4 regions of the Lelliottia sp. RD5 genome follow, and region 4 is predicted to be linked to each of the others. Evidence: predicted binding sites of a transcription regulator. Region 4 holds the regulator's gene; each other region holds the start of a gene.
What was found. The regulator PurR, encoded in region 4, represses purine synthesis genes. The targets are predictions, from matches to a motif close to CANGCAAACGTTTGCNTG.
Positions count from the first base shown of each region.

Region 1: glyA (serine hydroxymethyltransferase) is a predicted target of PurR. The motif match lies at 1,702-1,719, and genes of this name have one in related genera.
Region 2: raiA (ribosome-associated translation inhibitor RaiA) is a predicted target of PurR. The motif match lies at 1,957-1,974, and genes of this name have one in related genera.
Region 3: gcvT (glycine cleavage system aminomethyltransferase GcvT) is a predicted target of PurR. The motif match lies at 1,801-1,818, and genes of this name have one in related genera.

Region 1 is NZ_JBVYHQ010000003.1:37,291-40,415, reverse strand. It holds gene AC0LWE_RS11200 (DoxX family protein) at 1-285, shown strand, start outside; gene glyA (serine hydroxymethyltransferase) at 334-1,587, opposite strand; gene hmpA (NO-inducible flavohemoprotein) at 1,890-3,080, shown strand; gene glnB (nitrogen regulatory protein P-II) at 3,118-3,125, opposite strand, start outside.
Region 2 is NZ_JBVYHQ010000002.1:678,247-681,371, forward strand. It holds gene AC0LWE_RS10975 (SMP-30/gluconolactonase/LRE family protein) at 1-102, shown strand, start outside; gene pheA (bifunctional chorismate mutase/prephenate dehydratase) at 99-1,259, opposite strand; Phe leader region at 1,289-1,414, opposite strand; gene pheL (pheA operon leader peptide PheL) at 1,366-1,413, opposite strand; gene raiA (ribosome-associated translation inhibitor RaiA) at 1,518-1,859, opposite strand; gene bamD (outer membrane protein assembly factor BamD) at 2,129-2,866, opposite strand; gene rluD (23S rRNA pseudouridine(1911/1915/1917) synthase RluD) at 2,997-3,125, shown strand, end outside.
Region 3 is NZ_JBVYHQ010000002.1:403,026-406,150, reverse strand. It holds gene gcvP (aminomethyl-transferring glycine dehydrogenase) at 1-20, opposite strand, end outside; gene gcvH (glycine cleavage system protein GcvH) at 205-594, opposite strand; gene gcvT (glycine cleavage system aminomethyltransferase GcvT) at 619-1,713, opposite strand; gene ubiI (FAD-dependent 2-octaprenylphenol hydroxylase) at 2,140-3,125, opposite strand, start outside.
Region 4 is NZ_JBVYHQ010000001.1:793,862-796,986, reverse strand. It holds gene punR (DNA-binding transcriptional activator PunR) at 1-573, shown strand, start outside; gene purR (HTH-type transcriptional repressor PurR) at 592-1,617, opposite strand; gene cydH (cytochrome bd-I oxidase subunit CydH) at 1,914-2,003, shown strand; gene AC0LWE_RS03960 (MFS transporter) at 2,167-3,125, shown strand, end outside.

The DNA of each region.
Region 1 (3,125 bases), on a different contig from region 4:
ACGTCGCTGGGTGCGCCCATGCCCATGCTTGCCGCGATTATTGCGGTGGTGATGGAAGTGCCTGCCGCGATCCTGATTGTACTCGGTTTCTTTACGCGCCCGCTAGCTGTGCTGTTTGTCTTTTATACGCTGGGAACGGCGGTGATCGGGCACCACTACTGGGATATGAGTGGCGATGCGGTGATGCCAAACATGATCAATTTCTACAAAAACGTCAGTATCGCTGGCGCATTCTTATTGCTGGCGGTGACCGGGCCCGGTGCTATTTCCATTGACCGGCGCTAGATAAACTAAAGGCCGCTTGCGCGGCCTTTTCTATTACGGTGAGCAGAATTATGCGTACACAGGGAAACGTGCGCAGATATCGAGCACTTTACCTTTAATACGTTCGATCACCGCTTCGTCGTTGATGTTATCCAGAACATCACACATCCAGCCAGCCAGCTCTTTCACTTCAGCTTCTTTGAAGCCGCGGCGCGTCACAGCCGGAGAACCGATACGGATACCGGAAGTCACAAACGGGCTCTTCGGATCGTTCGGTACGCTGTTTTTATTCACGGTGATGTTTGCGCGGCCGAGGGCTGCGTCTGCTTCTTTACCGGTCAGATTTTTATCAACCAGATCCAGCAGGAACAGGTGGTTTTCAGTACCGCCCGAAACCACTTTGTAACCACGGTTCAGGAAGACTTCAACCATCGCTTTGGCGTTTTTCGCAACCTGCTGCTGATAAACTTTAAACTCTGGCTCCATCGCTTCTTTCAGCGCCACGGCTTTGGCCGCGATCACGTGCATCAGCGGGCCGCCCTGAGCGCTTGGGAAAACAGCAGAATTCAGTTTTTTGTACAGCTCTTCGTCACCGCCTTTCGCCAGGATCAGGCCGCCGCGCGGACCCGCCAGGGTTTTATGGGTGGTGGTGGTCACGACATGTGCGTGTGGAACCGGGTTCGGATAAACGCCTGCCGCAATCAGACCCGCAACGTGCGCCATATCGACGAACAGATATGCACCGATGCTGTCTGCGATTTCGCGCATTTTTGCCCAGTCAACCACGCCTGAGTAAGCAGAGAAGCCACCGATAATCATCTTCGGTTTGTGGGTCTGAGCCTGCTTCGCCATGTCTTCGTAGTCAATTTTACCGGACTCATCAATGCCGTAAGGGATGATGTTGTACAGTTTGCCTGAGAAGTTAACCGGTGAGCCGTGAGTCAGGTGACCGCCTTGTGCAAGGTTCATACCCAGCACGGTGTCACCCGGTTGCAGCAGCGCGGTGTAAACCGCAAAGTTAGCCTGAGAACCGGAGTGCGGCTGAACGTTAGCGTAATCTGCGCCAAACAGCTCTTTTGCACGGTCGATCGCCAGCTGTTCAACGATATCAACGTACTCGCAACCGCCGTAATAGCGTTTGCCTGGATAACCTTCAGCGTATTTGTTGGTCAGCTGAGAACCCTGAGCCTGCATAACGCGCGGGCTGGTGTAGTTTTCGGAGGCGATCAGTTCGATGTGCTCTTCCTGACGTACTTTTTCCTGCTCCATTGCTTGCCACAGTTCTGCATCATAATCGGCAATGTTCATTTCACGCTTTAACATCCGCTTCTCCTACTCAGCTAACAATAAAATTTGGCCTAAAAAGCCGGTCCTGTTGGACAACGCGCCACAGTATAACCGAATAGTTGTGCGATAACAGGTCTTGACAAACGAATTTACGCAAACGTTTACCTGTACGCCACGCAAGGGTTTGAGGAATAAAGCCCTCACGATTTTCAACGGATTTCTTTTCAGGTTTGTGATGCACATTTTTCATGATGCACAGACCCATTTACAACGCAGGGTTATTTTTTATAAGATGCATATAAAATACATCATTAGAAAATCACCTGAAGGAAAATGCTATGTTAGACGCTCAAACCATCGCTACGGTCAAGGCCACGATTCCCCTGCTGGTTGAAACCGGACCAAAACTCACCGCCCATTTCTACGATCGCATGTTCGCGCACAACCCGGAGCTCAAAGAGATTTTCAACATGAGCAACCAGCGCAACGGCGATCAACGCGAAGCCCTGTTCAACGCCATCGCGGCGTACGCCAGCAACATCGATAATCTTGCAGCGCTTTTGCCCGCGGTCGAAAAAATCGCCCAAAAACACACCAGCTTCCAGATCAAACCGGAGCAGTACAATATTGTCGGTAGTCATCTGCTGGCGACGCTGGATGAGATGTTCAGTCCTGGTCAGGAGGTGCTGGATGCCTGGGGCAAAGCCTACGGCGTGCTGGCAAATGTGTTTATCAATCGCGAAGCGCAAATCTACAGTGAACACGCCACTAAAAACGGCGGTTGGGAAGGAACGCGTGCTTTCCGCATCGTTGAAAAAACGCCGCGTAGCGCTCTGATCACCAGTTTTGAATTTGAGCCGGTTGATGGTCTGCCTGTCGCGGACTATCAGCCAGGCCAGTATCTTGGCGTGTGGATCAAGCCTGAGGGATTCCCGCATCAGGAAATCCGCCAATATTCACTGACCCGCAAGCCAAACGGTAAAGGCTATCGCATTGCGGTGAAACGCGAAGATGGCGGTCAGGTATCAAGCTGGCTGCATAACCACGCCGTAGTGGGCGATGAAGTTCATCTTGCCGCCCCAGCGGGGGATTTCTTTATGGCTGTTGACGCCAATACGCCAGTTACGCTGATTTCCGCAGGTGTCGGCCAAACGCCCATGCTGGCGATGCTGGACACGCTTGCTCAGGCAAAACATAGCGCTCAGGTTAACTGGTTCCACGCGGCTGAAAACGGCGATGTGCACGCCTTTGCCGATGAGATCGCCGCCATGACGGCCGGTTTGCCGCGTTTTAACGCACACACCTGGTATCGTCTGCCGACGGAAGCAGACCGTGCAACGGGCCATTTTGACAGCGAAGGGCTGATGGATTTGAGTCTACATGAGGGACTATTCAGCGCGCCAGAGATGCAGTTTTACGTCTGTGGGCCGGTGGCGTTTATGCAGTTTGCCGCGAAGCAGCTGGTTGAGCTGGGCGTGAATAAAGACAACATTCATTACGAATGCTTCGGCCCGCATAAAGTGCTGTAGTACGATTCCCCTCCCGAGCGGGAGGGGAATATTCAGATTAGATGG
Region 2 (3,125 bases), on a different contig from region 4:
ATGGACGCTGAAGAGGTGGCCCAATATCCACTTTCTGGCGCGATCTTCACCCTGCCAGTCAACGTGGCAGGAATGAAGAAAAGCCGCTTTATCGAATGTTAAACGGGATCGACCGGCACCACGTTTTCGCCTGGATAACAGCCCAACACCTTCATTGAACGGGTGATTTCACCCAGTTCACGCAGGGCTTTCTGCATGGACGCGGACTCCAGGTTGGCCTGGATATCGAGATAAAACATCTCTTCCCACGGATTTCCGTTGATTGGACGGGACTCCAGCTTGGTCATGATCAGATTGTGGTTACGCAGAACCAGCAGCGCTTCAACCAACGCGCCGGCTTGCTGACCCGTTGCCATGAGCAGCGTCGTTTTGGCTGGCACCTGTTCGGATACGTTGATGGCTTTGCGCGCCAGAACCACGAAGCGGGTGATGTTTTGCGTTTGATTTGCCAGGTTCCGCTCCAGTACCTGCAATCCATACAGCGCACCGCCGGCTTCGCTGCCCAACGCCGCAACGGTTGGCGAATTAGCCTGCGCGACTTTTTCCATCGCTGCTGAGGTACTTTCGGTGTACTCAATTTTCCAGTTCGGATAGCGATTCAGGAACTGACTGCACTGCTGGAACGGCTGCGGGTGGCTGTAGACCGTGGTGATCTGGCTGAGATCGGTTGAACCCGAAACCAGAACGCAATGGTCAATAGGGATATTCAGTTCGCCAACCAGCGACAGACTGGTGTGCTGGAGCAGATCGTAGACATCGTTTATCGCCCCTGAGCTGGTGTTTTCAATCGGGACGACGGCGTAATCAGCTTGGCCAGTTTCGACCTGATTGAAAATATCGGCGAATTTTGCGCAACCGCTCTCAATGAACTCTTCGAAATGACGCGCCGCATACTGGCGTGCAGCAAGATGGGAATACGAACCTTTTGGACCAAGGAAGGCCACGCGCGCTGAGTGCGGGTTAGTTTGATTCAAATGCTGTTGCAGCAACGCCTGCTGGGTGAGAACGGAATCTTCGATGATGAGCTGAAAAAGGCGAGTGATGTAGTGCGCATCAAGATGATGGGCTTTACCAAGCTGAATCAGGCGTTCCAGCAAATCACGCTCGCGATCGATGTCTCGCACCGGGCGGTGGGAATCCAGCTTGGCTTTACCCACGTCGACTGCAAGCGCACGGCGTTCTGCCAGCAGTGCCAGTAGTTTCTCGTCCAGCGCGCTGATTTTTACTCGCAGATCCAGTAACGGGTTTTCCGATGTCATAGCGTTGCCTATTTCGTTTATTGTTATCATAAAAAAAGGCCTCCCGGTTTGGGAGGCCTTGTTGTTCGTCTTCGCATTCTTTATCACACGACGAAACGCCTCCCATTCAGGGGAAGGTAAAAAAGAATGCGAAGAAAAACGGGGTATATTTCATGAATTCATCCTGTGAGTGATAGCTCTAAAGTACCCGTACTGTTTTCATTCTGTCAATAAAAAACGCGCCCGAAGGCGCGTTGGCGGTACACTCAATTTAAAGGATTACTCTTCTTCAACTTCTTCCGCTAAGCTTGCGTCTTTCACCGATGTAGCGGCGCGACGGGCTTCGCCTTTGTGTTGCACTTTATTGAGCTGCCGTTCCAGCTTGTTGATCAAATCGTTGATAGCCGTGTACATATCTTCGTGTTTAGCGCTGGCGACCAGATGGCCGTTAGGAGTATTGATAGTTGCATCAGCGGTAAAACCCTTCGGTTCCTTAGACAGAATGATATGTGGGTTAATCAGGTGTGTTTGCCATTTATCCAGTTTGGCGAGACGGTCTGCGACGTGCTGGCGGATTGCCGGAGTAATTTCCATTTGTTTACTGGTAATGTTCACTGTCATAAAAGTTACCTCTTGTCTTTCCGTCTTAGTGATTCCAGCATACCTTTCCCAATGTCAAAATGTGTGATCTAAATCACGTATTTTTGTCACTTTTTGTCAGGGAACCTTTTTTGTGAGGCTCGACAGGAACACGCGTCTTTTTGCTTGTCGAAGTGATGATTTGCAGCCATAGTTGATAGGATTGGTCGGGGCTAGAGCGCCCCAACAAGCGATGAAATGATTAAAAAAACGGCAGCCCATGGGCTGCCGTTTTGCATGGCGTAAAGAAATCAGGTATTGCTGCTGTTCGCGGCAATGATCTTCGCCACTTTCTCTGCCTGAGCGTTCATCTGCATCTGGCGATAGGCATTTTCCATCAGCTTCAGTGCGTCGCGGGTCGCCTGAGTATCAGGGTAATCACGCAGCATTCCTTCTACGCGGTTCACCACTGCCACCCATGCACCACGGCGGGTATAGTATTCGGCTACGGAGTATTCATACTTAGCCAGACGATCTTTCAGGAACACCAGACGCTTGGTCGCATCGGTGATGTACTGGCTGTTTGGATATCCGCGTACCAGTTTTGAGAAATCGTTGAAGGCATCGCGTGCGTGCTGCGGGTCGCGGTCAGAACGATCCACACCGAAGAAACCTTGCAGGGCACTGTCATCCAGCGCCATGTTGGTTAGGCCACGCATATACATGACGTAATCAATGTTAGGATGAGTCGGATTCAGACGCATGAAGCGATCAATTGTTGCCTGAGCCAGCGGCAGATCGGCGTTTTTGTAGTAGGCGTAGATAAGATCTAACTGTACCTGCTGGGAATAAGGACCAAATGGATAACGATTATCCAGCGCTTCCAGTTGCGTTATGGCCTGTTTCCAGTTACCGTCCTGGAGTTTTTGCTGAGCAGTCGCATAGATTTCATTCGGCGGATTGTCAGGGACCTGTTCATTTGAACCGGAGCAGCCCACCAAAGCCAGGCTCAACGTGGCCGCTGCCACCAGATATTTCATGCGCGTCATGACGTTTTGACTTTCCTCAAATGTTTGTCCGGGAGAATCTCTTTCCTGCTCCCGATTAAGACCAGCTACAATAGCACACTATATTATACGGCAAAGCCGTAAAACCCAACGTTAAACGAAGAAGCAGTCTATGGCACAACGAGTAGAACTCACCGCAACAGTCTCCGAAAATCAGCTCGGTCAACGCTTAGATCAAGCTTTGGCCGAAATGTTCCCTGATTATTCGCGTTCACGCATAAAAGAATGGATTCTTGACCAG
Region 3 (3,125 bases), on a different contig from region 4:
TGGCTTAAAGTCTGTGTCATGAGCGATGGTTCCTGAAACGTGCGGTGAATCGATGTAGAAATCGTGATTGTCTTGCCTTGATACGCTTAATCATTCGCGTTGCAGGAAGGCAGCGACGCTGCGAATCCTCAGGAGCTTACATGAGTAAGTGACTGAGATGAGCGAGGACGCCTACGCACCTGCAACGTGAAGGATGACGCGTATTTACTCGTTTTCTAGCAGAGCGGCATACGCCGTCGCATCCAGAAGCGCTTCCACTTCTGCTTCGTCAGCCGCGCGGATTTTGAAAATCCAGCCGTCGGTGTACGGGTCACTGTTCACCAGCTCCGGAGAGTCGCTCAGCGCATCGTTGACCGCAACGATTTCGCCGCTCACGGGTGCGTAGATGTCGGATGCGGCTTTAACTGATTCCGCTACCGCGCAGTCGTCGCCCGCACTGACGGTCGTGCCGACGTCCGGCAGGTCGACAAACACCATGTCACCCAGCAGCTCTTGCGCATGCTCGGTGATCCCTACGGTGTACGTGCCGTCGGCCTCTTTTCGCAGCCATTCGTGTTCTTTACTGTATTTAAGTTCTGCTGGCACATTGCTCATTGGAATTCTCCTGATAAAAAATGATTAGGCGACCGGCTTACCGGCGCGAACAAAAATCGGTTTAGTCACTTTGACCGGCATTTCACGATTGCGGATCTGCACAATGGCAGTTTCGCCAATGCCAGCCGGTACGCGCGCCAGCGCAATGCTGTAGCCCAGCGTCGGCGAGAAGGTACCGCTGGTGATCATACCTTCACGCTGATTGCCGAGCTCATCGGTAAATCGCACAGGCAGCTCGTTACGCAGCACGCCTTTTTCAGTCATCACCAGGCCGACCAGCTGATCGGTGCCTTTTTCGCGCTGCATCTCAAGCGCTTCGCGGCCAATAAATTCACGATCGGCAGGTTCCCACGCGATGGTCCAACCCATGTTGGCGGCCAGCGGAGAGACGGTTTCATCCATTTCCTGACTGTACAAATTCATGCCAGCTTCCAGACGCAGCGTATCGCGCGCGCCAAGACCAGCAGGTTTGACACCGGCTTCCACCAGCGCATGCCAGAATTCGGCAGCTTTCTCGTTCGACATCGCAATTTCGTAACCCGCTTCACCGGTGTAACCGGTGGTGGCGATAAACAGATCGCCCGCCTGCACGCCGAAGAATGGCTTCATGCCCTCAGTCGCGTGACGCTGCTCATCCGTGAATAACGTGGCGGCTTTCGCCTGCGCGTTAGGACCCTGAACGGCGATCAGCGACAGATCGTCACGAACGGTAATCTCGACGGCGTACTTTTCAGCGTGTTGGGAAATCCAGGAGAGGTCTTTTTCGCGGGTGGCGGAGTTAACAACGAGGCGGAAGAAATCTTCAGTGAAGTAATAAACAATCAGGTCGTCAATGACGCCGCCGGAGGCATTTAACATGCCGGAATAGAGCGCCTTGCCTGGGGTCTTGAGCTTAGCGACGTCATTTGCCAGCAGATAACGCAAAAACTCCCGGGTGCGGCTCCCGCGCAGATCGACAATGGTCATGTGCGACACATCAAACATACCGGCGTCGGTGCGCACGGCATGATGCTCATCGATTTGTGAGCCGTAATGCAGTGGCATCATCCAGCCATGGAAATCCACCATGCGTGCACCGCATAACGTGTGTTGTTCGTATAAAGGAGTTTGTTGAGCCATCTTGTCCTCGTTGAATAAGCAGGGCTATCTTGTGTTTCGCATAAAAATCCATCACGAAACCCGGCGTTGGCATCACGCCTGGACGCCGACGCAAACGTTCTCTTTTACCTGAACTTACCACCGAAACCAGGGATTAACCATAAGGTAAAACGGGTCATCACATTAGCTTATGACTAAAAAACACCAAAAAGACAACAGAACGATTCACTGGATAAATGCAATTAACGCCGAGCAAACGCAAGGTTATTACTGAGTTATTTAGATTGGGATGATATTTAATGTGGAAAAAGCTGGCGATTTCCCATCATGAAAAAAAGGCGAGATTAGATAATCTAATGCGAATTAGGGTGTGAAATTAGAATATTTCAAATGAGAGAAATGTCCCGGCTCAGAAGCCGGGAAATGAAAGTGTGATGGGGGTCTAACTTAGCGCAGCCAGTCTGGCAGATCGTTCAAACCCATTGCCTGACGAAGCAGCTGGGGTTTTACACCTGGAAGAGTATCAGCCATTTTCAGACCCAGATCGCGAAGCAGTTTTTTGGCGGGGTTATCGCCTGCAAATAGCTCGCGGAATCCCTGCATACCCGCCAGCATCATCGCCGCACTGTGCTTGCGGCTGCGCTCGTAGCGGCGCAGATAAAGGTGCTGACCAATGTCCTTCCCTTCACGATGTAAACGACGCAGCTCTTCGATGAGCTCAGCGGCATCCATAAAGCCCAGGTTAACGCCCTGTCCCGCTAAGGGATGGATGGTGTGCGCAGCATCACCCACCAGCGCCAGACGGTGCGCCGCAAACTGGCGCGCATATCGGCCAGTCAATGGGAACACCTGGCGCTCGCTTTCAAGCGCACACAGACCCAGGCGGTTATCAAACGCCATGCACAGCGCCTGGCTGAATTCTTCCGGCGTCGCGTCCTGCATCTGCTCGGCTTTCTCCGGGATCAACGACCAGACAATCGAACACAGATGCGGATCGCTCAGCGGCAGAAACGCCAGAATGCCGTCATTATGGAAAATCTGACGCGCTACGCCGCCGTGTGGCTCAGCGGTACGAATCGTCGCGACCATCGCGTGATGACGGTAATCCCAAAACGTCAGTGGGATATCCGCTTTATTTCGCAGCCAAGAGTTCGCACCATCTGCGCCAACAACCAGACGCGCCGTTAGCATCTCGCCGCTTTGCAACGTAATGAAGGCTTCGTTCTCACCCCAGGCCACTTGCTGCACCTGTGCAGGCGCTAACAGCGTAATATCTGCGCTGTGCTGCGCTTTTTGCCACAGAGCATGATGAATGACCGCATTTTCGACGATGTGACCCAGATGGCTGTAGCCCATGCTTTCGTCATCAAACGCAATGTGACCAAAGCTGTCTTTGTCCCACACTTCCATCCCGTGATAACAGCTTGCGCGAA
Region 4 (3,125 bases):
TTCTATCGCCATTTCTCGGATGTGGAACTTCGCGTGTCCCAGGAAGTGTTTAATGGCGTATGGGATGCGTTATCCGACGGTAGGGTGGAGATGGCGATCGGCGCGACACAGGCCATTCCCGTCGGGGGCCGCTATGCCTTTCGGGATATGGGAACATTGAGCTGGCGCTGCGTGGTGGCAAGCGATCATCCTTTGGCCACGATGGAAGGCCCGCTGAGTGACGACGTGTTGCGCAACTGGCCGTCGCTGGTGATGGAGGACACGTCACGATCGCTGCCAAAGCGCATCACCTGGCTGCTTGATAACCAGCGGCGGGTCGTCGCGCCAGACTGGGAATCGTCGGCAACCTGTTTGTCGGCTGGATTGTGTGTGGGGATGGTGCCTGTGCATTTCGCGCGTCCACGGATTGATCGCGGAGAATGGGTGGCGCTCGAGCTTGAAAATCCGTTTCCGGTTGCGGCCTGTTGCCTGACATGGCAGCAAAACGATATGTCGCCTGCGCTGGCCTGGCTGCTGGACTATTTAGGTGATAGTGAAACGCTGAACAGAGAGTGGCTACGGGAGCCGGAATAACCGGCCCCGTAGAAACGATTAACGACGGTAATCGCGGAACGGTCCGTCAGCGACGGAGCGACGTTCAATCAGACGCGGATGGACTTCAATTGACTGAGACTCTTCACGCTTGCTGACGATACGATCCATCAGCATGTTGAACGCCGTTTCACCCAGGGAGTCTTTCGGCTGATGAATCGTCGTCAGCGCGGGAGTAAAGTAGCGAGCGTTGCGCACGTTATCATACCCGATCACGGAAATATCCTGCGGGACGCGTAAACCCAGCTCATCGGCTGCGCAAAGCGCACCCATCGCCATAATATCACCGCCGCAGAACACGGCTGTCGGACGATGTGAGTGCGAAACAATCTGCTGCATCGCGCGGTAGCCCGATTCTGGCTCAAAGTCGCCCTGTACAATCCAGTTTTCCGGGACGGTAATCAGCGCTTCTTCCATGGCTTTCATAAAGCCTGCCAGACGGCCAGCACCGGTGTTGCGCTCAAGCGGGCCGGGGATGACACCAATCTCGCGATGACCACGTTCGATCAGGTAACGGCCAGCCATGTAACCGCCTTCGAAGGCGTTATCGTTAACGGAATCGGTAAAGTCAGCGCGCGTGTCACCCCAATCCATTACCACCATTGGGATATGACGATACTCTTCGAGCATCGACAGCACGGATTCTGGATATTCGGAACACATGACCAACAGGCCATCGACGCGCTTTTGCGCCATCATCGACAGGTAAGCGCGCTGTTTTTCCTGACTGTTCCAGGCATTTCCCAGAATCAGGGTATAGCCTTTCTGGAAGCAGTTTTTCTCAACCGCTTCGATAATTTCGGCGAAATAGGCCGCTTCACTGCTGGTCGCCAGCAGACCAATTGACTTGGTGTGATTCACTTTCAAGCTGCGAGCAACAGCGCTCGGTGAGTAGTGCAATTCTTTGATTGCAGCCCAAACGGCGTTGCGCGTCTCTTCCGCCACGAAACGGGTTTTGTTAATTACATGTGATACGGTTGTAGTGGAAACGTTTGCGCGTTTCGCTACATCTTTAATTGTTGCCATTAGCTGTCACTCCAGACCATATCCTAAGCTCCTGATAAATTGAGAGGTAAACGTTTGCCTTCTCTCACCCTAATCTCGCAAATTGAATTGCGATACGCCGGGAAAACGACACAGGACGTCAGGAGGGGGTCAGTGGCCGGTACGCTTATAAATTTAGCGTGGAATTTTGTCTTATCTTGATGAAAAGGGGAAGCGCAAAAACGGTTATCAGCCTAAATCCAGGAAGATTTTTGAGGTAAACTGTGTAAAAATGAGCAAGCTCACTTTTCATGTGGGGATTAAAAGGAGAAAAATTGATGAATACCGATCTTAAGTTTTCGTTAACGACCACGATTATCGTGCTGGGTTTGATTGTTGCGGCAAGTTTTACAGCTATTCTGCACTGATTCAGGCGGGGGAGAGCCTTCTCCCTCGTTTTCTTCCTTTCATTGTTACTCTCCCGACAATAATCTTTTGCCAATTTGTTAACTTCTCATTTTTTGTGATTGCTGTCATGCTTTCGGCATGTTTTTCTGTGTCGCATAAAGGCACGGTATCCGGAGTTAATGAATGAAAATCAATTTTCCACTGCTGGCCCTTGCAATTGGCGCATTTGGGATCGGCACCACCGAGTTTTCCCCAATGGGGCTTTTACCGGTCATCGCTAAAGGGGTTGACGTTTCTATTCCTGCGGCGGGCATGCTGATCAGTGCTTATGCCATTGGCGTGATGATCGGCGCACCCCTGATGACGTTACTGCTTTCCCATCGCGCGCGTCGTAATGCGCTTATTTTTCTGATGGCCATCTTCACCCTGGGTAATGTGCTTTCGGCGCTCTCTCCGGACTACACCACCCTCCTGTTGTCGCGCATTCTGACCAGCCTCAATCACGGCGCATTCTTTGGCCTGGGGTCGGTAGTGGCCGCAAGCGTGGTACCCAAGCACAAACAGGCGAGCGCGGTCGCCACGATGTTTATGGGGCTAACGATTGCGAATATTGGCGGCGTGCCGGCGGCCACCTGGCTGGGTGAAGTCATCGGCTGGCGTATGTCTTTCCTTGCGACAGCGATGCTGGGTGTCGTGGCGATGATCGCGCTGTTCTTCTCATTGCCGAAAGGCGGAGCGGGCGAGCGTCCGGATGTGCGCAAAGAGCTGTCGGTTCTGCTCCGTCCGCAGGTGCTGTCTGCGCTGTTGACGACGGTACTGGGCGCTGGAGCGATGTTTACGCTCTATACCTATATTTCGCCCGTGCTGCACGACATTACGCATGCCACACCGTTCTTTGTAACGGCAATGCTGGTGTTGATTGGTGTGGGATTCACCCTCGGCAACTACCTGGGCGGCAAACTGGCGGACCGTTCAGTGAGCGGTACATTGAAAGGATTCTTGACGTTGCTCATCGTCATCATGGTCGCCATTCCTTGGCTGGCTCGTAACGAGTTCGGCGCTGCTATCGCCATGGTGGTATGGGGTGCTGCGACGTTTGCGGTGGTACCGCCGTTGCAGATGCGTGTCATGCGAGTGGCGCA